DNA from 4 places in the Anaerobacillus sp. genome. Region 1 is predicted to be linked to each of the others. Evidence: predicted binding sites of a transcription regulator. Region 1 holds the regulator's gene; each other region holds the start of a gene.

Region 1 (7,538 bases):
TCTTACATCTACTTCCGTAAAATTTTTGAAAATAGTTTCAAAAGGTAATTCCTTTAGCTTTTCGTATTCATCGTAAAAACTCATGAGAAAGCTCCCTTCTTGTTAAGGGTTTATAGAGACCCTGATTATTTTTTGTTACTATCACAACTCTGCTTAAATTTAAATTTGTAAGAAACCTGTTAGTGGTGATGATGCTCTTGCTTGTTTCGCCACTGTGCCTACGCCTGATAAATAAGCTGTTCGACCAGCTTGAACAGCTGCCTTAAACGCTTCTCCCATCGCTACTGGATCACCAGCGGTTGCAATTGCCGTATTCACTAAAACAGCGTCTGCTCCCATTTCCATAGCTTCACAAGCCTGAGATGGTTTCCCGATTCCAGCATCAACAATTACTGGCTTTTCACATTCTTCAATTAAGATTTGAATTAACTCTTTTGTCTTCAAGCCACGATTTGTACCAATAGGCGCTCCTAGTGGCATAACTGCTGCTGCCCCTACTTCTTCTAGCTTTTTAGCGACCATTAAATCTGGGCTCATATAAGGCAAAACAATAAAGCCTTCATTAGCTAAAATTTCTGTTGCTTTAATCGTTTCATAATTATCAGGAAGTAAATATTTTTGATCAGAGATAACCTCTATTTTAATCCAATTCCCCATCCCGGCTGCTCTTGCAAGTCTAGCAATACGAACCGCTTCCTCTGCTGTTCTTGCTCCTGAAGTATTTGGTAGCAAGATCATTTCTTTTGGGATGTACTTCATAATATTTTCTTGGTTCGTATTAAAATCAACACGACGCATGGCTACAGTGATGACTTGCGATTGTGAAGAAGCAATTACTTCTGGAATTAAAGCATCGTTATTAAACTTTCCTGTTCCAATTAATAGTCGGCTATTTAACTCTACGCCACCAATAGTTAATAAATCTTTTGTCATTGTTTCTCCTCCTAAGGATTGTTTTAAATGAATACTAGCAAACGACCTAGATTTTTCTCTCAACAGTTGAATGTACAAAAAAGACCACATCATACTCGATGCGGCCTTAAAGACATGTAAAGATAATTCAATACAAAACAGTCTTCCCTCCGCTGGCATGATCCAGATCAGGTACACGGTCTGTGACAGATTAGTCATCTTCTCAGCCTAGTCTTCTAGGCTCCCGTAGCTGTGAAACATATTCTTTTTTTCATCATAACATAGATTACTAATTAGTTAATACTAAATAGCTCTGTAAATTTATTTTTTCGTCTTCTAAGCAGATAATATTTTTTTACTTTCTTGTTCTTCACTAGCTTTACCTAACAGCCAGCCAAAAGGCACAGTCAAAAGAGCAATAACTCCTAACAGTAAGAAACCCTCATTAATTGCTTGTAAGCTAGCTTCTTCCATTGACCCTACATTAGGAAAAACTTGTACTTTACGAACCTCATAGAAAACCGAGATAAAGACGATGCCTAAAGCCGAGCTAATTTGCCTTAGGACATTATTCATCGCGGAACCCCTTGAAATGAACTTCTCAGGTATCGCATTCATTCCCGCCGTTGTTGCAGGCATTGTTGAAAAGCCTTGACCAATCCCACGCATTGCCATAAAGACGAAAATCAAAATTAAAGATGTTTCCATCGTTATAAACCCTAAGAGCATAGTAAAAATTGCAGTTATTAATAATCCGGAGGTAACAACTAGCTGAGGACCATTACGATCTAGAAGTCTACCACCAACTGTCATAAAAATACCTGTAAAAAGTGCTGCAGGTAGGAAAATTAATCCCGTTACGATTGGTCCTAGACCATAAACATGTTGAACTAATAATGGAATAAGAAATATCCCTCCAAATAGTGCTAACGATGTCGAGATTGAAATCCAAACACTATAGGTATAAGCCTTATTTTTAAAAATCGTTAAATCTAGCAAAGGTTGTTCAATCCGTTGTTCAATTTTCACAAAAAGATATAGCGATATTATCCCAATAAAAATTAATGCTAGATTAGCTGGTTGAACTAGATGTTCTAATGCTGAGACTCTCCCTAGAGCGTATAGTATTGCCCCAACACCAACGGTAACCGCCACGAAGCCCCACTTATCAAAAGTAATCCCTTTTACTCTATTCGTATTCTTTAAGTACTTCCAACCAATTAAAATACCTAAAAGTCCGGTTGGTACATTAACTAAAAATAGCCATTGCCAACTACCTTTCTCAATAATAATACCACCAATCGTCGGACCAATAGTTGGTGCCATCATCGCAGCAATTCCCCAAATTCCAGTTGCGAGCCCTCGCTCATGTCTAGGGAATACTTCAAATATAAGTGCCATTGACAGTGGCATCATAATTCCACCGGCAACTCCTTGAATCCCACGGAAAAATATAAGTGAACCTAGATCCCATGAAAATGATCCTAAAACAGAACCGATGATAAATATTAATAATCCGATTAAATAAAGTTTCTTCTTTCCAAATTTATCTCCTAAGTAACCGGTTAAAGGCATTGTTATTCCCATCGTTACCATGAAGATTGTAATTACCCAGCCAGTAGATACTGCATCAGCACCAAACACCTTCATTAAATGAGGAACTGCCGGATTTAACATACTATTGTTTAAAATAATTGTGAAAGTACCCAATAAAACAGCAATTACGACAAGCCACTTTTCGGGGAGTAAATTTCTCATTTTAATTTCCTTTCGTTTACCGAAATATATTCTTTCTTTACTATACCATGTTAGCTTACTTATTAGAATAAAAACCCCTTATTATTGAAATAAAAAAAGGTTACCACTTTGAAACAAAAGTGATAACCTCCTATATTCGTGTCTAGCGCAATAACGTTCCCATTTTACATTGGGTAATGCTTAAGAAAATAAATTAATGACTGAAGTTCAACAGATAAATCGATGTGATGAACTCGAACATTAGTAGGGACCGAGAGTCGAGCTGGTGTAAAATTTAAGATCCCTTTTATACCAGAAGCTACTAGACGATCAGCGACCCTTTGAGCAACCGAGACCGGTACAGTTAAAATTGCTACCGTAACAGATTGATCTAACACTTTTTCTAGATCATCTAAATGATGAATGGGAACACTTCCAAGTTCTTTCCCTACTTTATTTGGATCGACATCAAAAGCCATTTGAATTTTTGTACTATTGTTCTTTGAAAAATTATAATGTAAAAATGCTGTTCCTAAGTTCCCGACACCGATTAATGCAACATTTGTAACCTCATCTTGATCTAAGGTTTTTCTAAAAAAAGACAACAGGTAATTTACATTATACCCATACCCTTTTTTACCTAGAGCACCAAAGTAAGAAAAATCACGGCGAATTGTTGCTGAATCTACCTTCACTGCTTCACTTAATTCCGAAGAGGATACCCGTTGCTTTCCTGACGCTTGTAAATTTTCTAGGAATCGATAATACAAAGGTAATCGTTTTGCAGTCGCTTGAGGAATTTTCGTTTGATCAATATTCATAATTCTGCCTCCAACCTGTACCTTCAAAACTAGAAGGACAAAACATAATCAATGGGTTTCTCCCCATTCATTCAATCCTCACTTACTATCTTTCATTGTTTACCAATTCACAAATGGTTACTGAAAATCATTAGTTTCAACTTTAAATTGAGCTTTTTAAATAAGGATTTACTCTACTTCTTTCTCTCGTTTAAAATCGCCGCTTTTGCCGCCTGTTTTTTCAACTAAGTATGTAGGTCCAATAACCATTCCCTTATCTACCGCTTTGCACATATCATACACTGTTAAAGCTACCGCAGAAGCAGCGGTTAACGCTTCCATTTCTACCCCTGTACTACCCTTTGTTTTTACTTTTACATAAATATTTAGTTTGTGATTTTCTTCTTTTGTACTCCAATCAAACGTTACATCAACACCTGTTAAGGCTAGTGGATGACACATTGGAATCCAGTCCGCTGTTCTTTTTGCAGCCATAACTCCCGCAACTTGAGCTACTCCGAGAACGTCCCCTTTTCCTATTGAACCTTCTTGAATTTTCTCAAAGATTTCTTTACTAACTTCGACACTCGTCTGGGCTAAAGCGGTTCGAACTGTCTCGTGCTTCTCTGAGATATCGACCATTTTCGCGCGGCCTTGTTCATTAAAATGAGTAAACGATGACATATCAAATGTCCCCTTTCAATTCATCACAAATATATTGTACACCATTTTGTCAATTTTGTAATCGTTTCAAAAGTTGTAACGTAAATGAAATATAGTAAATTACCATGACAATTCTAGTTCTCTTAAATGCTAACGGTAAAAGTATTATTTGCTTGTCCACAATCGATTACGGTACACTAACTGTATGATTATAATTGATTGTGCGCTAGATTGCTACTAATGTTAGGATGATGAAATAATGATACTTTTACAATGTGTTCAAATAACAAAAAACTTCGGTGCTGAACCAATTCTATCCAATATAAAGTTAGAAGTCCAATCCAAAGATCGAGTCGCCATTGTTGGACGTAATGGTGCTGGAAAGTCTACTCTTTTAAAAATTATTGCTGGAAAACTTTCCTATAGCTCAGGGGATATCATCATACCTAAAGATGTGAGCCTTGGCTATTTAGCTCAAAATACAGGCTTAGAATCGACTCGCTCGATTTGGGATGAAATGTTAACGGTGTTTGAACCGCTTATAAAAATGGAGAAAGAACTACGCGAATTGGAAATGAAAATGGCAGATCCAGATTGTATAGGCAATGAAAAAGTATATGAGAAAGTTTTAAAAGACTATGATCTTCTCTCAGAAAGTTTTAAGGCTAAAGGTGGCTATAAATACGAAGCTGATATCCGTGGTATTTTATCTGGATTGCACTTTTCTGATATGGACTATTCTACGACCGTCTCAACTTTAAGCGGAGGGCAAAAAACCCGTCTTGCACTAGGGAAGTTATTATTAACTAGTCCCGATCTTCTTATATTAGACGAGCCGACAAATCATTTGGACTTAGAAACTCTTGCTTGGTTAGAACAATATCTACTTCATTATGAAGGTGCTATTTTAATCGTGTCCCATGATCGCTATTTTTTAGATAAGGTTGCTAATGTAGTGTATGAAATCTCTAGAACACGAGCAACAAAGTTCGCTGGAAACTATAGCTATTACCTAGACGAAAAAGAAAAACGGTACGAAATCGAGTTGAAGCAATACGAAAAGCAGCAAGATGAGATCGAAAAGCTACAAACATTTGTGGAAAAAAATATTGCCAGAGCATCGACAACTAAGCGAGCACAGAGTCGCCGTAAGCAATTAGAACGAATGGAACTGTTAGACCGCCCTCAAGGTGATGAAAAATCAGCTCGGTTTTCGTTTCAGATCATGAAACAAACAGGAAATGATGTCCTTAGAACCGAACAACTATCTGGAGGATATGATAGTCCATTGTTTAAAAATCTTAATTTATCGATAAACCGTTCTGAAAGCATTGCCCTCCTTGGTCCAAACGGAATCGGGAAATCGACGCTTTTAAAAATTATTACGAAACAACTAGAGCCCCTCGCTGGCCAAATAAGATATGGAAGTAATGTTCTGATTGGTTACTATGACCAAGAACAAGCAAAGCTTAACTCTAATAAACAAGTACTTTACGAATTATGGGATGACTATCCACTAACTCCTGAAAAGGAAATCAGAACGATCCTAGGGAACTTCCTCTTTAGCGGTGATGATGTATTAAAGAGCGTATCTGATCTCAGTGGTGGCGAAAAAGCTCGAGTTGCTTTAGCGAAATTAATGATGCAAAAAGCTAATTTTCTTATTTTAGATGAACCGACGAACCACCTTGATCTTGATAGTAAGGAAATTCTTGAAAATGCTTTAATCGATTATCCTGGCACAATCCTTTTCGTTTCCCATGATCGTTATTTTGTCAATCGGATGGCAAGTCGTGTCGTTGAAATGACTAAAGATGGTTTAGTTGATTATATTGGTGATTACGACTACTATCTTGCTAAAAAACAAGAAAACATCGAGCGTAAACAATTAAAAGAGCAACAAGAAGTGAAAGTTCAGCAAACAGACGAACAACCGTCTAAACAAGCATTTTTACAAGATAAAGAAGCAAAGCGAAAAGAACGTCAACAAAAGCGCCGCCTTGAAGAAATCGAGGTGGAAATTGAAAAATTAGAGCTTTCGATCGCAGGAAAACAAGAAGCGCTCTGTGATCCTGATGTTTACCATGACCACAATAAAGTATCTCAGTTGAATATCGAAATTGAACAGCACAAACAAGAACTTGATACTCTAATGGATGAGTGGGCTGAATTAGAGGCATAAGGATATAGTATGGAGTTTAGAGTGACTATAAAGATTTCTTTCTAGCTAACTCTAAACTTCATCCAATACCCAATAATAGCTTGTACAAACAATGATAAACATTGAGGTTGCTGCGGCAACGACTCCAGAATCATTTAATAATAGTAACGCAACCGAACCAACAACACCTGCTTGAATTAAAAGTCGACGAACTCCACGAGTAACAATCTCCTTTTTACGCCACAAATACAATGCAATTAATAGATATGTCGTAACAAAAAGCTGGGTCCAATTACTAAAGCGGAAAATCTTCCAATTCATCTCTAATTTTCTCTTAATCGTATCAATAATATATTGAAAATCACCTTCAAACATTCGCGAAAAGGCGTAGCCAATATGTGATTCTTGTTTATTTAATTGCATCAGAAATAACAACACTAATGTAATGACTACAATACCGAAAAAAATCAGTAAAAACTTACGCCAATTAACCTTCGGAAAATAGCCTCGATAAATAAAGTAACCGAACATCAACGCTGCCGATAGTGTTGCTCCTGCGTTTGCCCCTAAACCTGCCGAACTCAACAAAAATAGTTGCGTGATCCCGACAATAGTTACCAAAAGCCATCTTTTTATTCTTTGGCTTTCTAGTAGCAGCAATCCTGAAATTAAATAAACACCCGCATACTCATTTCCAATCCCGTAATATCTAGCGCCAATTACTGGGTCATACCCTAAATACGACCTTTGCATAAAATAGTTACCGATAAACAAGTCGACCGTAATTGTAATAAACAGTGCTATACTGATAAAAAAAATTGGGTTAGGGATGAATTTTAATACTAAAAACCCGGTTAAGAAGCTTAAAACAATCAATAATAGTAAATATATGTTTGGTTCTAAGTAGTTGAGACTATAAGGTGTAAGTAATAACAACAAAGGAGAACTAATGCCACTAATTAGTAGTGTTTTTGCGACATGTTTCCATGTATTGTTTTGATCGCGAAACATAATAATCACACTTGTCATGATTAATAAAATAACTAATAGAGTTATGTAACTTGATAACACCACATTTCGAGTTTTGAAAATAAGAAACATCAAATCTATTTTTGATAATCCTTCTTCTAAGGTTGAGTTGCTTGCTGCTTTCTTTTGCAATGGCTTTCCAAAAAAGTGACCTAAATCTTTTATTCCATAAAAATCTAAGATTGTTGGGGCAATATCTAAATTACTGACAACAAACGGTTGCCTAGTTGTACTCG
Region 2 (7,538 bases), on a different contig from region 1:
TGCACCCTCTAACGGTCCATCACCTAGCTTATATCGCCTTTGGATGTTATCGTTGACAACAATTGCATCGTCAACGAGTATTCCCAGGGCAATAATAAATCCGATGATCGATATTTGATTTAAATCGACTCCAAGATAAGGAAGTGGGATAAGTCCTAAAATAATTGATGTCGGAATGGCTAACGCAACAATAATTGCAGATGTAATAGTCATACCTAATAATGTAATAATAACAACTGCAAAGATTGAGATCAGAAACGAAATCGAAAGATCTTTAAAAATTTGTTCTACAATCGTATTTTGAGTGTAAAACAATTCTAAACTAATTTGCTCAGGTAGTTCTTGACGTACGCTAGCTAGCTTTTCATCAACCTTTTTTTGCAGTGATGGAATATCGACACCTTTATCCGGTAACACAGTGAATGATAAAGCTGGCGTTCCATTAAACGTAATATAATCCCTTGGTTTAACGTTTCGAATTTCTACAGTTCCAATATCCTTTAAAAACACTTTTTCGTTTTCTCTTGTTAAACCGATAAAAACTTCCTCAATTTCTGGAATTGATTTGTACGATTGAAAAGCTAGTTGTACGTTTTTTCCATCGTTTTGTTGTCTACCAAGTGGAATTGTATCGAATTCACCCGTTAATCCATCAAGTACTTGCGGAAAAAAAATACCCTGTGAAACCATTTTTTCAGAATCTAAACTAATGACTAATTCTTGTTCCAAAAGCCCTTTAACAATCGTGCCCCTAACACCGTTAATAGACTCTATTTGCTTTTGCCATTTTTCAACTGTCTCATTTAAAGTATAAAGATTAGCACGATTTTCAGACAATAAATGATAGGAACTTAGTGCCCCCATTTGAATATCTTCTCTAATCGTTGGTGTAAAAACTTCTTCGGAAAACGTAGCGCTTACTTGTGAGACTATATTCCTTACTTTCCCGAAGACAATCATCTTATCAGAATTATCGCCGAGCTGTAATACGATGGTTGAAGCTCCTGCCCCGGAAACAGAAGTCATTTCCTTAACCCCTTCTATTCCCTTTAACGCTTCTTCTAGTGGAACTGTAACATTTCGTTCAACTTCTTCTGGTGTAGCCCCTGGATAGATCGTTGTTATCGTTCCAATGTTAAAAGTAAATTCAGGTATTTCCCGTTTCGGCAATTGAAAAAAAGTAATTGTACCTATTAACACTAACAAAGCTAGAAATATTAACGTAATTTTCGGCTTTTTAATGGTCATCTCCATCCTAGATTTCCCCCTATAATGTACATCCTTTTTATATTCGTTGTTTAACAATTTATCACACTATTTTTAAAACACCTAAAGATTTGAATTATCATTTTCTCCTTTTTTAATTAAAAAAGGAGAGATCCGCTCTCTCCTCTTTTTCTCTTGTATTAAATTGGACTTTTTAGTAAATAACATGAAAAGGTACATTAGTTAAGGGGGGAAATTTTTTGCTTAATATAAGTTGGATGATGTTCATTATGATCATTTTAGCCAGTTATCGCTTTACCCATTTAATTGTCTTTGATAAAATTACTGAGTTTATTAGAAAACCCTTCTTAAAAACAACAACTGTAACTGAGGATGGACATACAAAAACCAAAAAAGTACCTGACTCAAAGCTTGGCTACTTATTAAATTGCTACTGGTGTGCTGGATTTTGGAGTGCAATCATATTTGGTTTTGGTTATTGGCTATATCCTTCAATTTTTGTTCCCGCTATTTTTATTTTTGCGATTGCTGGCGGTCAAACAATTATTGAAACGTTTGTGGGTGTTGGGACTAAAGCTATTCACGCCTTAAGTAGAGACACAAAGCACTAATGAATTAATCTTTTTAACTCATCAATTAATTGGCGAGAGCGTTTTGCATTGCCCTCAGCGAATTCCCTTAAGCGAAGTTTTAATTCCTCGCTTTCATGAATTCGTTCAGCGGCTATTAGGTAGGTACGCATCATTTCTTCTTCATGATCTAAAGATGTTTGTAATATTTCCTGTAAGTTTTCATTTTCATTCATTATTATCACCTCACACTTAAAATTCCCTCTAGGGATTAAATACATGCAGTTAATCTTTTTAATTGTTTTGTGACGTTTATCACCTCATGAACGTAGAAACTTAGCTACACTAAGACTATGATAAAGAAATTCTTTTAATCCAAGGAGGAAAAACGAAAATGAACCATAACTCACCTTGTTCTGCAGCCTTTGGCGACCCGAAAGAAATTAACTATTGTGCCCCATTAAAACAATTAATCAGTGAGCATCCTTCCCTTTTGGCTAAAATGGCCGAATTTAATAAAATGGTCCAAGCTTTTGAAGCTGATGTTACTATCGAAAATTGGAATGATTGCATAAAACAACTTCATGACAAAATAACAGTTTTTATTGCTGAGCTCGATCCACATTCAAACCGGGAAGAAGATGTTTTGTTTGAAATGATGGTGAAATACATTGGTCGTGAAGGTGGACCAATCGCAGTTATGGAATACGAGCATAATACTGCAAAATTAAATTTAAAAGAATTTATGGATAAATCATCCACTATTCTAGAAGTAAACAAATCGATTTCTAAAGCCGAGGCTGAAGACATATTCCGCCATTTAAAAATTGTTTACTTAACACTAACTGACCATTTTATGAAAGAAGAAAATATTCTCTTTCCAATGGCGGAGCAAATGTTGTCTGACGAAGAAAAACAACAGTTAGCTGAAAAGTTCTCACAAATGGCATAGTCTTACAAGTACTGCAATTTCTTTTCATTAATAAAACGAGGATTTTTGAATGATTGGTTAACAGCATTTTGCTGCTCCTGTTCAAAATTCCTCGTTTATTTTTTTAGTGTAAAATGTTATTGCCTTGGTCATCACCATATCCAATATGGCCAATTCCCTCCTCAGCCATCTTAAGTCTAAGCTTTTCATATAAGTATAAAACGGTCATTTCAAACTTTTCTTCATAGTTCAGGTCTTGAAATAGCTTCACTAAGTCCTCAGTCTTAAACCCATCCAAAACCCCATAAATAATTATCAGGATATCCTCCTCATCACCTGTTAAATGGTTCCTATACATTTCATAAACATCATCAATCATTTTCAAGAAAATCACCTCTAAATTTTTTTTGTGATAGTTTATCAAATAACCTAAGATATAATCCAAATTATACATTTACAGAAATTATTGGATAGGAGTAATATAATACTATTATGCATTTTAAAAGGAGACGCGACTATGTTCTTCCGTACTAGACAAAATCAAGAAAATCAATTTTTTAGTGGAGCATTAGCTGGTATAAGTATAGCCCTTGGTTACTTACCTGTTGCGCTTACCTTTGGATTTATCGCTGAGGCAACTGGTCTATCCTTAGTTGAAACAATCGGAATGAGTGCTTTTGTGTTTGCAGGGGCTGCTCAATATATGTCATTGAGCTTAATCGCCATAGGCACTGGAGCCTTAGAAATTATCTTTACAACCTTCATTATTAATATTAGGCATTTACTAATGAGCACTGCTATTAGTGAGAAGGCCGAGCAGGATCATCCGATTGTCAGAGCTTTATATGCGTTTGGTATGACTGACGAAGTATTTGCTGTTACCTCAACAAAAGAAGGTCGGCTTACTAGTTCATACATTTTAGGGGTTGCGGTTGTCGCCTACTCTAGCTGGGTTATTAATTCAGGGATCGGTTATGTTATCGGAACATCTTTACCGGAAACGTTACAAAAAAGTATGTCCATTGCCCTATATGCATTATTTATTGCTCTTTTGGTACCGTCATTAAAAAAACATCGAAAAATTATCTGGCTAGCGTCTGTTGCTGCGGTATTTAATTCTTTTTTATTGCTTTTTATCCCAAGTGGTTGGGCAATCATTATTGCTACCTTAGCTTCAGCAATAATCATCGAAATTATTTATAGTAAGAAAACCAACTATTTCGATCATGAAAAAGCTACTAGTGAAAAGGAGTGTGGGTAATGTCCAATACAATGATTATTATAATTCTAGGGATGGCAGTTGTAACTTATATTCCTAGATTATTACCGCTCGTAACAATGAATGGAAAAGAAATGCCACCAAAGGTAACTGCAGTCTTGCAAAATGTTCCCTACGCTGCCTTAGGAGCACTTATTTTTCCGGGAATATTATTCGTACAAGAAAGTATCTGGTTTGGTGTCATCGGCGGTCTAACAGCTTTATTCGTTGCCTTGTTAAGTACAAATTTAATTTTTATTGTAGTTAGTGCGATTGCAGTATTAACTTTATATTCCTATTTAATCGCTTTTATTTAAATTATCACTATCTATATTTCTAGCCTAGTAAAACACCAAAAACATTATTTTGGTGTTTTTTAATGCTTATTCTAACAAATTTTTTTGATCAAAATATCGGTTTAATTGCTTGATCATTTGTTTTAAGTGTTTGTTTCGTATTACAATAGAGAGATGGAAATTAGAAAATATGTAAGTGGTGACTTATGAATAAAAAGCAATTGCGGACTGCTATCGATTATTTCTTGGAGAATAATTTTCAAAGTCGTATCAAAGAACGCGGCTTACATTACTTTTACGATGGAAAAGTAACAAAACTGGACTTAGTTAATGACAAGCTTTCGGCCACGGTTACTGGAACAACATTATATGATGTTGAAGTAAATTTGGAAAACTTGTCTTTAAGCCATTGTACCTGTCCATATGAAAATATGTGTAAACATCTTGTAGCTGTTCTGATGGAACTAAAAAAGTTACTAGACGATGCCCCAAGACTGTCATTACAAGGTACTATGGACTATCACCTTAATGAACCCATTGCTGTTATGGAACGATTAAGAAACGACCTTACACCTTATATTGAGGAAGTTTATCATCTTCTTTCAAAAAGTGGTCATTTTAGTCATGAGCACACTAAAATGATTGTGAAACAATTTTATGAAGAACTTCAACAAAATGTTACGAACGAATCTCACCAATTTCAAATAATAGCGATGACTGTTCTTATGGATGAGTTATATAAAAAGGCGATTAACTACGAGACCTTTTATTTTAGGCAAAATCGTTTTTTAGCATTTTTTAATGAATTGTTTCACGCTAGCTACCCTGCTTTGAAACAAGAGGTAACAAATGGCTCTTCATTTACTAAGTGGTATACAACTTATCTTTTTAATCAATTACCACATATAGAAAGTGGTTCTCCTTATCAAAGTCTTATTTCAACATGGCTTCTCTGTGAAGAAAGAGAAGTCGTATTATTAAAACATGCCCAAATGCTCTTGAAAAAACCTTTAAGTAATCATTTCTTTTTAACAAAACTAGCTAGTCTTCTATGTCTACAAGCGAATGATGGAGCTCGATCAATTGCATTATTAAAAGAACTCAAAGATAAATTACACCATAGCGATTTAATTGATCATTTCTTGATCATGGAACAAAAAGATGATTTTGTCATGATGAAACATTGGTTCGAGTTATTTTTCCCAAAAGAAAAACCAAAACAAGGTACTGTTCTAGGAAAACTATATGAAGATATGCTTGTAGAAACGGGAACAGACGAAGAAAAGTTGACGATTGTTTGGAAGAATTGGCTTAATCAGCCATCTTTTCTAACATATAAATCAAGAATGAATAAAAGTAATGCCGAGGAAAAACAAAAGATTTTACAATACATCATACCAAAATTACAGGCCGACCTCTATCGATCGCAAACAGAGGCGACCTTCTATCAGATTGCTACACAAGAAGGTCTTTTTGAAGAAGCCCTTACATCGCTATTAACACACAAAAAGGAAACCAATATTATTACCCCTGAAATTGAAAAATTATTAAAGGTGGTTAAGAAGCAAAACCCAGTTTTACTTCTCCCCTTCTATCACCAACTTGTTGAAAGATTAGTTCAAAAAAAATCGAGAGTATATTACGAAGAAGCTGCTCTGTACATCAAACAATTGAAGGATATTTACGAAAAAATAAACAAACAGCAAACATACACTTCCTATGTTGTTGGCTTAAAACAGAGATTTAAAACTTATCGTGCGTTTATTCAGGAGCTGAAAAGAATTGATAAATAGTTACAATCCAAATCCAATTATTGTTCATGGTGGAATATTAAAAGAGAAATCCGGATATAGTTTATTTATTTGGGGAGAACAAAAAAAGCACAAAAAATACGTTGACATCGAACCTTTTAAATACCCATTTCTTTATTCTCCTTTTGAATTAAAACTATCGTTGTTTCGTAACCATGAAGCTTCTTTTTACGGCACGTTTTTAGATACAAAAGAATGTCAACTTCAAGTCCCTTTAAATAATCGCTTATTTTATAGTTTAGTCGGAAATGTACCTGTATATCACGTTCCATCAAGCCATGAAAATCATCAATTCCCGATTAGTGGTCTTGAGATATCTTTAAGCGATATGCATCTATATATCGCCACTTTAATCAAGTTAGAAAATACATCCGAATGGAAACTTGCTGATGATTTACAATTTATTCAACAGCTCATGAAAGCTCTCTTAGGCGAAATAAGTCTAGGTCAATTAATTCCAAATCAAAATGGAACTTGGGAAATACCGAATTTTCCATATCATGAATGGGAAGAAATTGCACCACCGTCTCTATTATCGTTAATTACAACAAATCATTCTTTCATAGATAAAGCAATTGAAAAGCCGTCGTTTATTGACTTTTGTAAACTGTTTGTCAATAACTATGTTACAGCTTTGCTAAAATTGGATGATACTGTTATCGCAACTTTTAAAGACTTGCAACAAACTCAATCCGCACCTATGAAAAAGCTGTTAGGTGGAATTACGAAAGAAGACCAAGCTTTTCACTCTGCAGAGGCACATCAGCAATTTTTAGAAAGCATTGGTGCCGTTGAAGTAGCACCTTTCAAACTGGGCATAAGAGTTGAAGAAGAAAAAGGCTCAGATCATTGGCAACTAACATTGTTCATTCAAGATCGAATTGACCACACACTGATGATTGATGTTGCTGACTTATTAATTGGAAATCATCCTTGGCGTGATAATCCAATCACTTTCTTTAAAGATGCCTTAATTAAGGTTAAAAACAGAGTTAAAGAATTCCAAAAGTTTTCTTTAACAACGCCATCAATCAATACTACGATTGATGAAGCATACGCGCTATTAACCGAAAACGATCGTACCTTTCGAGAATTAGGGATTACGATTCTTGTACCTAGTTGGTGGAATAAAAAAGAGGATGATTTTTCTGTAACGTTAACACAAAAGGAATTAACTGAAACAAGAGGAAGCGTTGAACCTTTATTAAACTGGCAAGCGATCGCTGACTTTGACTACTCCATTTCTGTTGGCGGAGTAACTGTTTCTGAACAAGAATTTCATGAACTTGTTAACCATAAACGCCCGATTGTGAAATTAAGAGGCAAATGGATTTTTTGGGACGTAACTACAGCAGAGCAAATCCAAACAAAAATAAAGGCTTATAAGAACAAGGAAAAACTGACGTATATGGACGCTTTTCAGCTTCAGCTTCATGACGAAAAAGT
Region 3 (7,538 bases), on a different contig from region 1:
ACGTGATGAATTTAATATTCACCCTTCATATAAAATGGTTGATACTTGCGCAGGTGAATTCGTTGCAAAGACATCTTACTATTATTCGAGTTGGTCTGGTGAACAGGATGTTGATATCGAATCAACTAAAAAGAAAATAATCATTATCGGCTCAGGCCCAATTCGAATTGGTCAAGGTATTGAATTCGACTATTGTTCAGTCCATGGAGTTTTAGCTCTAAAGGAGCAAAATTATGAGGCGATTTTGATTAATAATAACCCTGAAACAGTCAGTACAGATTATGAAATAGCAGATCGACTTTATTTTGAGCCGATAACGACAGAAGATGTATTGAATATTATTGAACTTGAAAAAGCCGAGGGGGTAATTGTTCAGCTCGGTGGTCAAACAGCAATATCTTTAGTGAAAAACTTAGAGGATGCGGGTGTCCCACTTATAGGAACAAACCATGACACGATCGATAAACTAGAGGATCGAGATCGTTTTTATCATTTTATGAAGGAAGTTAATGTTCCTCATATCCCAGGCGTAACTGCTTATGATGAGGTTGACTTATTAAACAAGGCTGAGAAAATAGGTTTTCCAGTATTAATTCGTCCTTCATACGTCATAGGTGGCCAAGGGATGATGACTTTTGAAACTCGTGAAGAGATGAAGGATTTTCTAAATGGTGAATTAAATGTTACATCTTTTCCGATTTTATTAGATGCGTTCTATCCTGGAATAGAGGTAGAAGTAGATGCTTTAACTGATGGAGAGGATATTGTTGTTCCAGGAATGTTTCAGCATATTGAACGAGCAGGAGTTCATTCCGGAGATAGTTTCTCTGTTATACCGCCAATAAATATTACACAAGTTCATAAACAAACAATCATTGATTATACAAAGCGGATCGCTAGAGGTATCAAATTTAAAGGTGTCTTTAATATTCAGTTTGTCATTTATAATGATTGTATTTATGTTTTAGAAGTTAACCCGAGGGCATCAAGAACGGTGCCGATCTTGAGTAAAGTGACTGGAATGAACATGATCGCCCTTACTATTAAGCTTCTAATGAACGAAAAACTGGCAAGTCTTGTCGATAATCTAGGTTATCAAGTTGAGCCACCGTATTTTACTGTGAAAGCACCGATATTTTCACATACGAAGCTTCCAGATCTAGATCCAAAGCTAGAAGCAGAAATGAAGTCAACTGGAGAATTAATTGCAATCAGTGAAACAGTCGAAGCCGCTTTTCGAAAAGCTTTCATTTGGGGTGAGAGAGATATTCCAGAGCTTTTCAAGAAGAAAGGAAGTATATATTGTGACATCGCGTTAAGTCAGAGAGCAGATTTTCATTCCGTAAAAGGGGAACTAAAGAGGCTGCAGTATGATGTAGTTAGTGACGAGGATATGTCATTTGAACAATGGTTAGAGGGTGTTGACAGTGTTTGTTACCTTTGTGTTGATATGAATGACCGAGTCTCTAAACAAAGAAGAAAAGATGCCTTAAAAAGTCGGTTACCAGTTGTTACGGAACTTTCAACATTCTCTTATATGGTTAGTTGTTTATTAAGCGAAAGTTTCTCTGTAAAGTCCATAAATCAATGGTTAGCAGCTTACGAAAATCATAAAGGTAGTTTAATAAAAACAAATTGAGAAAGGATGTGAAGCTCTTGACTGTTATGTCAATACTAGAGTCAGGAATTAATCTTAAAAAGCACAAAGGTAAACATTTTCTTACGCTACTTGATTATTCTTCAGATGAAATTAAGGAACTGTTAGAATTTTCATTATTATTAAAGAAGTATCAAAAGGAAGGTGTTCCACACCAATTTCTAGCTGGAAAGACTCTCGCAATGATTTTTGAAAAATCTTCGACAAGAACTAGGGTTTCCTTTGAAGTAGGAATGACACAATTGGGGGGAGCTGCGTTATTTCTAAGTTCAAAAGATTCTCAATTAGGTAGAGGAGAGCCTATTTCGGATACCGCCCAAGTTCTTTCTAGGTATGTAGACGGAATAATGATTCGAACACATGGGCACGAAATCATCGAGGAGTTAGCAAGCTTCTCAACAGTTCCTGTTATTAATGCTTTAACAGACGATTTTCATCCTTGTCAAGCAATGGCTGATATTATGACGATATTTGAAGTGAAAGGAACTTTTCAAGGGGTAAAGGCTGTATACATTGGCGATGGGAACAATGTTGCCCACTCATTATTAATAGCTTGTGCGAAAGTTGGTATAGATGTTGCGATTGCTACACCAAAGGGATACGAACCGAAACAATGGATTGTAAATGAAATTGAAACGATTTGTAAAGAAACAGGAGCGAAATTTACTCTAACAAATGATCCTATTGAAGCCGTTCGCAATGCAGATGTCATTTATACAGATGTCTGGACGAGTATGGGTTACGAAGAGGAAACGGCTAAGAGACTTGAAGATTTTAGTCAGTTTCAAGTAAATAAAGATCTGATGACATATGCTAAGGGAGATTACATGTTCCTCCATTGCTTACCAGCTCACCGTGGAGAAGAAGTTTCCGCTGAAGTAATTGATGGGAAAAACTCATTCATCTTTGATCAGGCTGAAAATCGTCTTCATGTTCAAAAAGCAATCCTAGTAGCTTTGATGGGGAATTGAACATTTATTCACAAAAAAGTCACATGAATATATGTCGAAATGTGACGATTGTCACAGAATAACACTCTCAAAATTATTACTATAAATTTAAACAAGTGATGGTTTTTTTAAACAAAGAACGAAAGACAATTTAGTTAATATTCGCCCAAAATATTAAGTGAATTAGTTTTCTGTTTAAAACCTCTCATAACAAAGCAAATAAGTAGAGATAGAAAGTTTGATTTAGTCAAACCAAATGTTCCCAAATAACAACGTTAATAATGAGTAAATGCATGAAATAATTCTTTAATGTTCATTTGACCCCCAATCTATTGAACATAAAAATAACGAACTCGTTCGTTATTTTTTTTTGCAGAAAACCGACATCCAGCGACGACCAATAAAAAGAAACTAAGGCGCTCGCCTAAGTTTCTTTTAGTTTATATATTCATTTAATAATTCCATATTATGAATAACTAAATAACCTTCCTTTTTGGTAACGATTTTTAGTTGTTTTAATTGATTCATAAGGCGTGTTACACTCTCTCTTGTTGCTCCAAAAAAACTCCCTAAGTCCTCGTGGGTAAGCTTTAATTTTATCGTAATACCGTCCCCATCTGTTTCACCATATTCTTCTGCTAGACGTACTAAAGTTGCAGCTAAGGCACCAAATTTTCCATAAAGGGCTACATCTCTTAAAGTTGCTTGAGAAATACGAAGTCTCTCGGATACAAACCGAAACATTGATATAGCGAGTTGAGGGTGATTAAGTAAGAATGTTTCAAGCTCTGCGTTTTTAATATAAGAGACATATCCTCCTTCAATGCAGATTGCTGTTGCTGGATAAGTACTACCTTCTTTAGAAAATAATGCAACTTCAGCAAACATATCACCACTCTGACGAATACTTAAGGCAATTTCCTTTCCATCCGGAGTACTTTTACTAATACGGACTTTCCCTTGATTGATAAAAAAGATCGATTCTGCAGCATCATATTCGTGAAAAAGCACTTCGCCTTTTGTCATTTTTTTTGTCTGAATTATTTCTGAAATTTGAGATTTCTGTTCAACTGGCAAACCAGAAAAAAATGGGATGTTATCAATAAAATTGGTACTAGACATAATTCCAGCCCCTTTTTTTAAAATTGTATCAATCATCACTTTTTTGATCTTAATAATTCAGTATACTAAATAGTAGGAAGCTGTGTCTATTTAGTAAAAATTCCATTATTCTTTACAATATCATAAAAAACGCATCAGGGTAATGAGATTTTTTTAGTTTTTCTAATGGTTAATTTTTTGCCACATTTCAAGAGATTTGTGTCAATATCTTTAAATAATGATTGGTGACGGCCTAATGAAAAGTAAGTGTGATTTGTTTCACATTATTTCCTTTTGGGATTTGATAAGATAGGATCAAATCTACTGATATAGGGGGAGCAAATTATGATCAGTTGTGAGTTAAACCGTGTCGGTACTGATAATGTTATAGTCGTTTCAGGAGGAACAGCACCACATATAGGTGCAGTAGTTATTGCATCCTATGAGCAAAGTGGGGTTGAAATTGTTAGTTACGGGTTTGAACACCATAAAGAAGAAGATTTATTTGCAGATTTAGCTAAAGTTTGGTGCAATACATTTCAAGAAAAAACGGTAATTTTAGGTGGTATTCACATTGATAATGCTACGAAAGAACAAATAGAAAGCCTTGTCAATGAAACATGGGATAAATTTTTTCATTTGATGGCAGATCAAAAAGCTTGTAAAGTATAAAAAGATATACGGTAAAGGTGGGTAGTTCTATATAGGGATTCCTCGCCTTTTTTTATGAAAACTGTTTTGAGTATTAACTAAATGTCGCTGGATCTCCTTAGAAGCCAGCGATTGTCAAAACGGAGATGGCAGGGGCATGTCTATCGGTCGAGTTCTTGAGTGAGCCTTTTGTGTCTATTGTATGGTTTATTGGTTAAGGAATTCACTTACCTGTGATTTATCTCACTGTGGTTATTTCTATACTGCCTTATGATAAAACTAAGAAGAAAATACTCACACCTTAATGGAGCGGAGGAATTTAAATGGACTTATCTTTCTTATCAATGAAACCAAAAAATTATGATGAAAATCCGTTCATTGTTATTTGGGAAGTAACAAGAGCATGTGCATTAAAATGTTTGCATTGTCGAGCAGAGGCACAATATAAAGCAGATCCAAGACAGCTTTCTTTTGAGGAAGGCAAGAAATTAATAGATGAAATCGCGATGATGGATAACCCGTTATTCGTTTTTACAGGCGGGGATCCCCTAATGAGACCTGACCTTTATGAATTGGCTAAGTATGCGATTGAAGAAAAGAAGTTACCGGTGTCAATGACTCCGAGTGCTACACCGAAAGTAACAAAAAAAGCGATTGATCAAGCAAAAGAAGTTGGTCTCTCTAGATGGGCGTTTAGCTTAGATGGGTCAACAGCAGAAATTCATGACCATTTTCGCGGGACAAAAGGGTCCTACGATTTAACAATGAAGGGTATTGATTATTTAAAGGAACTAGATATACCGATTCAAATCAATACAACAGTTTCTCGATATAATTTAGGGGATCTACCTGCTATGGCAGAAAAGGTAAAAGGAATGAATGCGGTTCTTTGGAGTTTATTTTTCTTAATTCCAACAGGTAGAGGTATGGAAAAAGATATGATCACTGCAGATGAACATGAAGAAGTTATGAAATGGTTATTTACAATTCAACAAGAAATGCCTTATGGCGTCAAAGCAACAGAAGCACCACACTATCGTCGTGTTGTGCTCCAAGAGAAAAAACGTTTGAAGCTTGGAAATGAACAAGGAAACAAACGCCTTGATACGCTAGGACGAGCACCGAAAGGCGTCAATGATGGCGACGGCTTCATCTTTATTAGTCACATTGGTGACGTTTATCCTAGCGGATTTTTACCAGTCAAATGTGGCAACGTTCGCGAAACACCTCTACCTGAAATTTATCGACAAAGCCCCGTTTTAAAAGAATTAAGAGATAAAACGTTGATTAAAGGTAAGTGTGGTGTTTGTGAGTTTAAAGAGATTTGTGGTGGATCACGTGCAAGAGCTTATGCGCTAACTGGAGATTATTTAGAAAGTGATCCTTACTGCGCATATATTCCAAAAGTTTTACAATAACTTCACCAAAAAGGTTGGCTAATTTAATTATTAGCTAACCTTTTTTGGATGAAAACTGGTTTTTCAGTATTAACTATATGTCGCTGGAATTCCTTGAACGAAACTTTAAAATTCGTTAGAGTTTTACAGCGAAGAGAAAATGACATTAAACAACTTTCATGTGTGATGAGAATACAAATACCAACTACTAGAGAATATATGACTATTTTGTGAACGGAAAGCTCTTTAGTGTGATAAAGTGTTGTTGATATACCAACGATCGTTAACTGTTTTTACACTATGTAAATGTGATAAAAGATATTTCTGTGAGAAAATTCACAGGGGCAGTGTGATAATTTATACAGTTGCAGGGTATTTACTCTTCTACAATAAGAGTAAGAAAAAACAGTGAGCACATCTCACAGCTACAAGGCCTATAGTTGACAAACGTGCAATTACCTCTAAAGGAGTGATATACAAATGAACAATCTTGAAAAAAATTATCGTACTAATATTGAAACAATGGAAACTAAAAATTCATTAATAAAAGATTTCGAAAGATCTTTCTATTCAAAAACTAGTATGTATGCATTTCTTGTTACAGCATTTTTATTCCTAACTATGTGGATAGGCACAGGTCAATTCGCCAAGGTTGATTTAATGCTTGCAGGATATATGGTCGCCTCTTTTATATTTGCGATTGGTATTACGGTTAGAATGGCATCATGGTTAATTCGCCCAGCGACTAGTCAGATGGTTAAAAGAAGTATCAAAAACTTTTTAACAAAGAAACGCACAAAACGAAATGTCTTAGCAATCCTGAAAACACTTGTTGACAATATTATTTTACAAAAATTTATCTTTAAACGCGGTATATACCGTGGTGTACAGCATTGGTTAATCGCTTGGGGCTGTATCGGTTCCTTCGCAATAACATTTGCTTTAACATTTGGTTGGATGCACTTTAAGTTAATTGATGCAACAACTTATCAAATAATGGTATTTAATCTACCAACGATAAAAATGCAAGCGAATGGCTTTCTTGCAGAAATGATTTATAACGGCCTAAACATCACAGCATTAATGCTATTAGTTGGTATCATTATGGCCCTTGTAAGAAGAATTCATAATCATGATTTAAAGGTTACTGAGCGAGCAGAATTTGATTTATTACCACTTTATATCCTTTTAGCCGTAACGGTATCTGGTTTGTTCTTAACAGTTTCATATAAATTTTTAGGTGGTTTCATCCATCCGCAATTATCATTAATCCACCAGATTACTGTCGTTCTATTTTTAATCTATTTCCCATTTGGTAAGTTATTTCATCTCCCAATTCGTCCGTTAGCAACGGCAGTACCAATGAATTATCAGGAGGAACCTATGGTTGATACTAGATCTTGTAAAAAGTGTGGTACGAAATATAGTAGTGACGATCAAATTTCAGACGTGAAATCAATATTACATGCACAGCAGTTTGATTTAAAACTTGAAGATGGCACATATCTAGCAGATTACTGCACTAGTTGTCGTCGTAGAATTCGGGTAATGAGTCAATTAAATCTAGGTTCTGTAAAAGGAAACCCATACGGTCCAGTTCAGACTAATAACGGTATTCATATTCCTGGTTTTGGTAGAAAAAGATCCGATGAGTTTTATAACGAGTCAACAAGGGAGGAAAAGTAAATGACACAATTTTTAGCTAAAGAAGGCGTAAAAAATCTCCACCATGAAGGTGAAAAATTAATTACCACTCATTGCTGTTATTGCGGGATGCAGTGT
Region 4 (7,538 bases), on a different contig from region 1:
TATGAAATGTTTGATGAAATTCAAAAAGGGAATATTAGAGCGATGCATGTAATGTGTAGTAACCCGGCCGTATCTGCACCTAACACTGAATACGTTTGGGACAGCTTTAGAAAGCTAGATTTCTTAGTTGTAAGTGATTTCTTCCTCTCGGAAACGGCTGAATTTGCAGATGTTGTCCTTCCAGCGACAACATGGGCAGAAGACGAAGGGACAACAACAAACCTTGAAGGTCGCGTTATTCGTATTCGTAAAGTTAAAGATCCGGTTGGTGAGTCTAAAACAGACTGGGAAATTATGCAGGCAATTGCTGAGCGTATGGATAAAGGGAAGTACTTCCCTTATGAAAATGTGCCACAAATTTTTGAAGAGTTTCGCTTAGCGACAAAAGGTGGAAAAGCCGATTATTACGGAATTACGTATGATCGAATTGATAAAGAAGATGGAGTTTTCTGGCCATGTCCGTCAGAGGACCACCCTGGAACACCGACAATGTTCAAAGAAAAATTTGATACTCCAAATGGAAAAGCGAATTTAGCAGTTGTTGATTGGCAAGAACCAGCAGAAATTCCGACGAATAAATATCCACATATATTAACGACTGGTCGTGTAGTATTCCATTATCTTTCAGGAACACAAACGAGAAGAACAAAATTCTTAATGGAGCAATGTCCACTCCCATATGCAGAAATGCATCCAGAGCTTGCTAGTCAATACAATTTAGCGAATGGGGATAAAGTAAGGCTATCTACACCACGTTCAACAATGGTGTTAGATGTTCGCTTAACAAAGGCGATTAGAAATGATCATGTGTTCGTTCCTTATCATTGGGGTAAAGAATTATCTGTTAATCAGTTAACAAACCCTGCGCTTGATCCGACTTCAAGAATGCCTGAATTTAAAGTTTGTGCCGTTAAAATAGAAAGAGCGTAAATGGAGAGGGGAAATTCGACCATGAATAAAATAATGTATTTAGAATTTGAACGTTGTATTGGGTGTCGTTCATGCCAAGCTGCTTGTCGCGAGTGTGGTGGTCACGATGCAAAGGAACGTAACTATGTTGAATATGTTGACTTTCTAGAAAGCCGTCAAACATTCCCAATGCTATGTATGCAATGTAAGGATCCTGCATGTGCCCGTGTATGTCCAGCAAATGCGATCCAAATTACTGAAGAAGGCGTAGTTCTTTCAGCGATGGAAGAAAAGTGCATTGGCTGTAGAAACTGTACGTTTGGATGTCCATTTGGGATTCCAAAGTTTGATTTCGAAGAGAATAAAATGTATAAGTGTGACATGTGTTATGACAGAACACAACATGGAATTTCGCCAATGTGTGCTTCAGTTTGTCCAAGTGATGCGATACGGTTTATCGACTTTGATGAAATGCAGGCACTACGTCGCCGTAGAACACAGATGAATTTAATCGAAGGTAAGAAACCTACAGAACAAGATAAATGGCAATACGTACCAGAGTTTTTCGGGGTATACAGTGACTAATCGATGAGGAGTGCCCATCCTAAATTAAAGCGAGGGTAAACTCTCGCTTTAATTCATACTTTAAATACTTTCTTTGTAAAGGATAAAAGTATAAGAAACATAAAGTATTATGCCAAGTCACATACTTCTTTTAATGACAATTGTACGAGGGTCAGTTTAGGAAATTTGATTTTGTGCAGAGCTATGTGTTTCTAACAAATTTACGAATGGAGGGTATATTATGACAGATAAAAAGAAGATAATTCGTAATCAAAAAGATACTGACGATGACATGATTAATTTAGTTGACAATTTAAACCGTGAAGACGATCTAAAATATAACCGTCGTGCATTTTTAAAAACTGCTGTGGGGACATCGGTAGCGTTAGGTGTAGCAACAATTCCATTTTCAGTAAAAGCTGTGCTTGGAATTGCTGATAAGGAATATGAAAGGGTAGAAATTGCAAAGCTTTCGGATCTTCCAGAAGGACATTCCGTAACATTTAATTACCCTTCTGAAAATGATGCTGCTCTCTTGATTCATACTGTAAATGGTGATTTAAAAGCCTATAATAGTGCTTGTACGCACCTTATGTGTCCGGTATTTTATGAGAAAACTCAAGACGTTCTTTTATGCCCTTGTCATGCTGGCTATTTTGATGTTAATAACGGTCACCCAAAAGCTGGTCCGCCACAACGTGAGCTTCCGCTAATTGAGATTGAAGTAGAAAATGGCATTGTCTACGCAGTTGGGAGGCAATACCGTCATGGATAAAAAAACCTGTTGGTCAATCATAATCGTTTCAATTATTGTTAACGTTGTAATGCTACAATGGACAGTTCAAGCTTATTATGGAAGAGAGTATGAGAGTATTTTAATTTATAGCGGTATAAGTATTGTCTCTGCCTTCATAGCGTTATTAACTTACTTACAATGGAGAAAGCTCGAATACAAAAAGTAATACTTAAAGAGAGTCAAGTGAATAAAACACATGAAAAATACAAACTTACTAAATATAGTCACATTAAGTGTATAATTATTAATTTAATTATACATTTATATATACATAATTGAACAATTCACAATAATGACAAAATAGTGAGGTTTTTCACATCTATTCGATAGACCATTAACTATCATGAAAGTAACTTCAATGAAGCATAATAAGTTAGGAAGAACTAAAAATTTGGGAGGAATTATTATGGCGAGGATCACAAGATGGGAGCCGGAAAATGAACAATTTTGGGAAGCGGAAGGGAAAAGGCATGCAAAGCGAAACTTATCGATTTCAATTCCTGCTTTATTATTAGCTTTTGCTGTATGGCAAATTTGGTCAGTAACAGCAGCTAGTTTAAATGATATTGGTTTTAATTTTACAAAGTCTGAATTATTTACTTTAGCTGCACTTCCTGGACTTTCTGGAGCAACGCTGAGAATATTTTACACCTTTGTTGTACCAATCTTCGGTGGTCGAAACTGGACAATAATCAGCACTGCCTCTTTATTAATACCAGCGATTGGGATTGGTTTAGCTGTACAAAACCCTGAAACATCATTTATGACAATGGCGATTTTAGCTGCGTTATGTGGTCTAGGAGGCGGAAACTTTGCATCGTCAATGGCTAATATTAGTTTCTTCTATCCGAAAAAAGCAAAAGGGACAGCACTTGGTTTAAATGCAGGAATTGGAAATCTAGGTGTAAGTACGGTTCAGTTTGTAGCTCCATTAGTGGTGACTATGGGGATTTTCGGAGCAGTAGCTGGTAATCCGCAGGTGTTACCAGATGGATCTCATATTTGGGTTCAAAATGCAGCATTTGTCTGGATCATTCCAATTATCCTAACTGTAATCGCAGCAATTTTTGGAATGGATAACTTACCTGGATCGAAGGCTTCAATTAAAGAGCAAGCAGTAATTTTTAAGAATAAACATACATGGATTATGACATTTCTTTATGTTATGTGTTTTGGTTCATTTATCGGCTATTCGGCAGCGTTTCCGCTACTTATTAGAACAGAATTTCCAGATGTCAACGCATTACAATTTGCCTTTTTAGGTCCACTAGTTGGTGCACTTATACGTCCTCTTGGAGGTTGGGTATCAGATAAAGTAGGAGGAGCAATTGTTACATTTATCGATATCATTGTGATGATTTTTGCAACGTTAGGTGTACTTTATTTCTATAATCAAGGGAATTTTACAGGATTTCTAATTATGTTCCTCATCTTATTCGTCACTACGGGGATCGCCAACGGTTCAACATTCAGAATGATTCCTTTCATATTCAGTAACCAAAAGGAAGCAGCAGCTGTTTTAGGATGGACTTCAGCAATCGGAGCTTATGGTGCATTCTTAATTCCAAAAATCTTTGGGTGGTCTATTGACACAACTGGAATGGCAAATACTGCCCTTTATATCTTTATTGCTTATTATGTCGTAAGTTTAGTGGTTACTTGGTATTACTACTCGCGTAGAAATGCAGAAGTAAAGTGTTAAGAAGTTAAAAAGATGCAATAGAACTAATCTTCCATCATTTGCTTGATGGAAGATTAGCTACATAACGTAATTAAATATCCTTTTGATGGGGGATGGTTATTTTGTCTAGTAAAGAATTATTCCACTTTAAAAACCCACGTACGAAAACTCTTCATTTAACATGGATTGCATTTTTTATTTCTTTTTTTGCTTGGTTTAATATGGCACCGCTTGCAGGAACAATGATTGAGTCTGTAGGCTGGTTAACCAAAGATCATATGTCTGCTTTAGCGATTATTAACGTTGCCTTAACAATCCCTGCCCGTATCGTCATTGGGATGTTACTAGATAAATATGGACCGAGAAGAGTATTTTCAATTTTGCTCATCGCTATGGCTTTTCCAACATTTATGTTTGCCTTTGGTGATTCATGGATGCAATTGTTCATTTCAAGATTATTATTAAGCTCAATCGGTGCTAGTTTTGTAGTTGGAATTCGTATGGTGTCAGAATGGTTTCCACCAAAAAGTGTAGGCTTTGCTGAAGGATTTTATGCAGGTTGGGGAAACTTCGGATCCGCTGCCGCAGCAATTGTTCTTCCATGGCTGGCTATAACGTTGTTTGGTGGTGATGATGGTTGGCGTTATGCGATTGCTTTTAGCGGATTAGCGTGCTTTATTTATGGAATTATCTATTGGTTCGTTGTGAGTGATACACCTGAAGGCAAGGTTTATCAAAAACCACGAAAAACAGCGGCAATGGAAGTAAGTTCCTACGGTGATATGATTCAATTAATAGTTTGGACGGTACCATTAGTCGGTGCATTAGGTTTACTTTCATGGCGTTTAAAGAATTTACAGTTTATTTCGGAGCAAGCATTAATCATTATCTATATTTCGTTAATTTTCATATTAGTTTTCCAGATTGTTCAAATATTAAGAGTCAATTTGCCTATCCTAAAAGAGGGAGTGCCTGAGGACGATAAGTATAAATTTAAAAATGTAGCCGCTTTAAATACAACCTACTTTGCAAACTTTGGTGCAGAATTAGCGATCGTTTCGATGCTACCATTATTCTTTTTAAGTACGTTTGGTTTGACTGTAACAGCAGCAGGCTTAATTGCGTCTTCATTTGCTTTTGTTAATTTATTTGCCAGACCTTTTGGTGGTTGGCTTTCAGATAAAATGACAAGTCGAAAAACAGTAATGCTTATTTACATGTTCGGGATTGGCTTAGGGCTTATTGGGATGGGTTTAATTAATTCAGAATGGCCATTAATTTTCGCAGTAGCGATTACCGTGCTAACTTCTATGTTCATTCAAGGAGCTGAAGGTGCGACCTTTGCTGTCATTCCACTAATAAAAAAAAGAATTACAGGGCAGATTTCTGGGATGGCAGGTGCATACGGTAATGTAGGCGCTGTAGTTTACTTAACAATTTTTACATTAGTCACACCACAAACGTTTTTCTTTATTTTAGCTAGTGGAGCATTTGCAAGTTTCATATTTTGCTTATTGTTTTTAGATGAGCCAAAAGGATCACATAGTGAAGAGTACCAATTATCTAGTGTTGACTTAGCACAACATGAAAAACAATTGAAAGAAAAACAAGCAAAAGGGGCTTAGATAGTCACTTTTGCTTGTTTTTTTGATCTTTCAATTGTACTTATAGACCACTTAATGTTACAATCTTTAACGTATACTGTCCACAAATTCGACAAAAAGCTACTAAATTGTTTTTATGTATATTACACTTTTAATAACACTAAGATAGTGTTAATATTATAGTAATCAATATGTAACGTTTTAGTAAAAAAAATAGGAAAAGAGGTTTTCTTAATGGAAAAGAAAGAGCTGGAAATGAAGCGTTTCTTTAATGAGTTGTCAAAAGAAAACCAAGAATTGTTATTATCAATTGGCTTGGAAATAACTGCAAAGAGTGGAACGTTTTTATTTCATGAAGGCGATTTCCCTGAGAATGTGTTTTTAATTCGTGAAGGAAGAGTTCGCTTAAGTAAAATGACTGCTGACGGTAAAGAATTTAGTGTTCATCTAAAGCAAAAAGATGAGCTTGTCGGTGAAGTTGGCTTATTTAATGAGATGTCTATTAGTGTTACCGCTGAGGTCATTGAGGATTCAACATTAATTAAATTTGAAAGACCAGCACTTGAGGCTATATTTAGAGAAAACGGTGAGATTGCGGTTGCCTTTATGAAGTGGTTTGCTAGGCATACTCAGTCTACCCAAGCAAAGTTTCGCGACTTAATTCTCTGTGGAAAAACTGGTGCCTTTTACTCTACGCTAATCCGCTTTAGTAATTCTTACGGTGTAAAGTCTGATAATGGAATATTAATTAACGTCCAATTAACAAATCAAGACATTGCCAATTATATTGGTACGACGAGAGAGAGTATTAATCGGATGCTTAATGACTTGAAAAAAGATAAGATCATTACAATGGAAAAAGGGTTTATAACTATTAAAGACATCAAATTTTTAAAAGATTACTTGCATTGTGGTGACTGCCCAGTAGAGATTTGTACGATCTAGTGTAAAGACATGAACGCATTCATGTCTTTTTGTTTTGACACTTAGAAGATATCTTTACATTCACTATTAGGCTCTGTTGTTAAAACTCACCTGTAGCGATAATTTTTAAATGATCTCCTAAAAGAGTTCTCTCACCATTTTTTGTAATAAGTAAACATTCAATAATACGGAAGTCTTCTTTTACAGTTTTGTCTTTTTGGAAAGCCATTAATATACCTTCACCTAAAAGAACATCATTGTTAAAAACTTGAACTTTTTGTCCTTCCATTGATACGTGCTTTGCATCTTCCAAAAAGATCATCCAATGACTCCAACCGTTAAATATGAATGCTTCACTGCCATCTCCTAAATACCCCATTAACGCCAAATGGTCATCGACTGAAGCGGAAATGTTTTCTGCAATTGTTTTTATAACTTTATGGAGGGATTTATATTGATCAAATGATAATTCTTTCGAAAATGTTAGTAGTAATTTTTTATTAGCTGCATCATGGACAATTACAGCTGTATAGGTTGACGCATTTAATACATAGGTACCATTATCATATTTAAATTTCAGTTCGCTTAATAATTCAAAAATTGAATGTTCGCCTTCATAGTAAAAAGTTACTTGTAACAAACGTATCAACCCCTAACTTTAGTATATAATCGATAGTATCAAGAAAACGCTATAGGCACAGTGTAAAATATCACAATTCTGTGAAAGGGTATAATTAGTGATAATAATCACTTAGTTATAGTTCTTTTATCAGTAAAATGAAGTCAAAAGCAACTTACGAAAAAAATAAAAATAAATGTTAGAACGCGGCAGAATTTAGAGCAATTTGTAGCTCTCTGCTTTTCTAATCATCAAGAAACGAGGGGTCGTAATGAATTGGTTTGTACCGAGAGAGCATGGAGCATGGGCAATGTTGATTGTTCCATATTTATTAGGAATGCTAGCTACTAATATCACCTGGTTACATTACATTTTTTTTATTGGTGTTTTAGGATTTTACTTTGCTTCAGGGCCGTTGTTGGCAGTTATTCGAAAACCCAA

What was found. Region 1 encodes Rex, which represses fermentation and respiration genes when NADH is low (regulators of the CRP and FNR family bind a similar motif). Its sites were predicted from a motif close to TTGTGAAATATTTCACAA; they were not measured.
Region 2: the regulator Rex is predicted to act here: its motif matches at 2,100-2,117, upstream of ACK4M9_RS13265 (hemerythrin domain-containing protein).
Region 3: the regulator Rex is predicted to act here: its motif matches at 3,976-3,993, upstream of lpdD (prenylated flavin chaperone LpdD).
Region 4: the regulator Rex is predicted to act here: its motif matches at 2,571-2,588, upstream of ACK4M9_RS13450 (NarK family nitrate/nitrite MFS transporter).

The regions. Positions count from the first base shown of each region.
Region 1 is NZ_JBKBWN010000030.1:8,817-16,354, forward strand. It holds gene thiH (2-iminoacetate synthase ThiH) at 1-84, opposite strand, end outside; gene ACK4M9_RS21715 (thiazole synthase) at 160-933, opposite strand; TPP riboswitch at 1,060-1,170, opposite strand; gene ACK4M9_RS21720 (MDR family MFS transporter) at 1,249-2,670, opposite strand; gene ACK4M9_RS21725 (redox-sensing transcriptional repressor Rex) at 2,835-3,470, opposite strand; gene moaC (cyclic pyranopterin monophosphate synthase MoaC) at 3,639-4,133, opposite strand; gene ACK4M9_RS21735 (ABC-F family ATP-binding cassette domain-containing protein) at 4,372-6,294, shown strand; gene ACK4M9_RS21740 (hypothetical protein) at 6,346-7,538, opposite strand, start outside.
Region 2 is NZ_JBKBWN010000008.1:183,126-190,663, reverse strand. It holds gene ACK4M9_RS13280 (efflux RND transporter permease subunit) at 1-1,254, opposite strand, end outside; gene ACK4M9_RS13275 (DUF1360 domain-containing protein) at 1,485-1,838, shown strand; gene ACK4M9_RS13270 (hypothetical protein) at 1,835-2,032, opposite strand; gene ACK4M9_RS13265 (hemerythrin domain-containing protein) at 2,191-2,748, shown strand; gene ACK4M9_RS13260 (DUF6154 family protein) at 2,852-3,106, opposite strand; gene ACK4M9_RS13255 (AzlC family ABC transporter permease) at 3,245-3,988, shown strand; gene ACK4M9_RS13250 (AzlD domain-containing protein) at 3,988-4,302, shown strand; gene ACK4M9_RS13245 (SWIM zinc finger family protein) at 4,488-6,074, shown strand; gene ACK4M9_RS13240 (DEAD/DEAH box helicase) at 6,064-7,538, shown strand, end outside.
Region 3 is NZ_JBKBWN010000008.1:210,748-218,285, forward strand. It holds gene carB (carbamoyl-phosphate synthase (glutamine-hydrolyzing) large subunit) at 1-1,639, shown strand, start outside; gene argF (ornithine carbamoyltransferase) at 1,666-2,628, shown strand; gene ACK4M9_RS13410 (Crp/Fnr family transcriptional regulator) at 3,043-3,729, opposite strand; gene lpdD (prenylated flavin chaperone LpdD) at 4,054-4,380, shown strand; gene ACK4M9_RS13420 (TIGR04053 family radical SAM/SPASM domain-containing protein) at 4,683-5,777, shown strand; gene ACK4M9_RS13425 (MFS transporter) at 6,237-7,442, shown strand; gene fdhF (formate dehydrogenase subunit alpha) at 7,443-7,538, shown strand, end outside.
Region 4 is NZ_JBKBWN010000008.1:219,384-226,921, forward strand. It holds gene fdhF (formate dehydrogenase subunit alpha) at 1-930, shown strand, start outside; gene ACK4M9_RS13435 (4Fe-4S dicluster domain-containing protein) at 952-1,494, shown strand; gene ACK4M9_RS13440 (Rieske 2Fe-2S domain-containing protein) at 1,715-2,248, shown strand; gene ACK4M9_RS13445 (hypothetical protein) at 2,241-2,435, shown strand; gene ACK4M9_RS13450 (NarK family nitrate/nitrite MFS transporter) at 2,676-3,971, shown strand; gene ACK4M9_RS13455 (MFS transporter) at 4,073-5,575, shown strand; gene ACK4M9_RS13460 (Crp/Fnr family transcriptional regulator) at 5,789-6,499, shown strand; gene ACK4M9_RS13465 (hypothetical protein) at 6,579-7,118, opposite strand; gene ACK4M9_RS13470 (YwiC-like family protein) at 7,369-7,538, shown strand, end outside.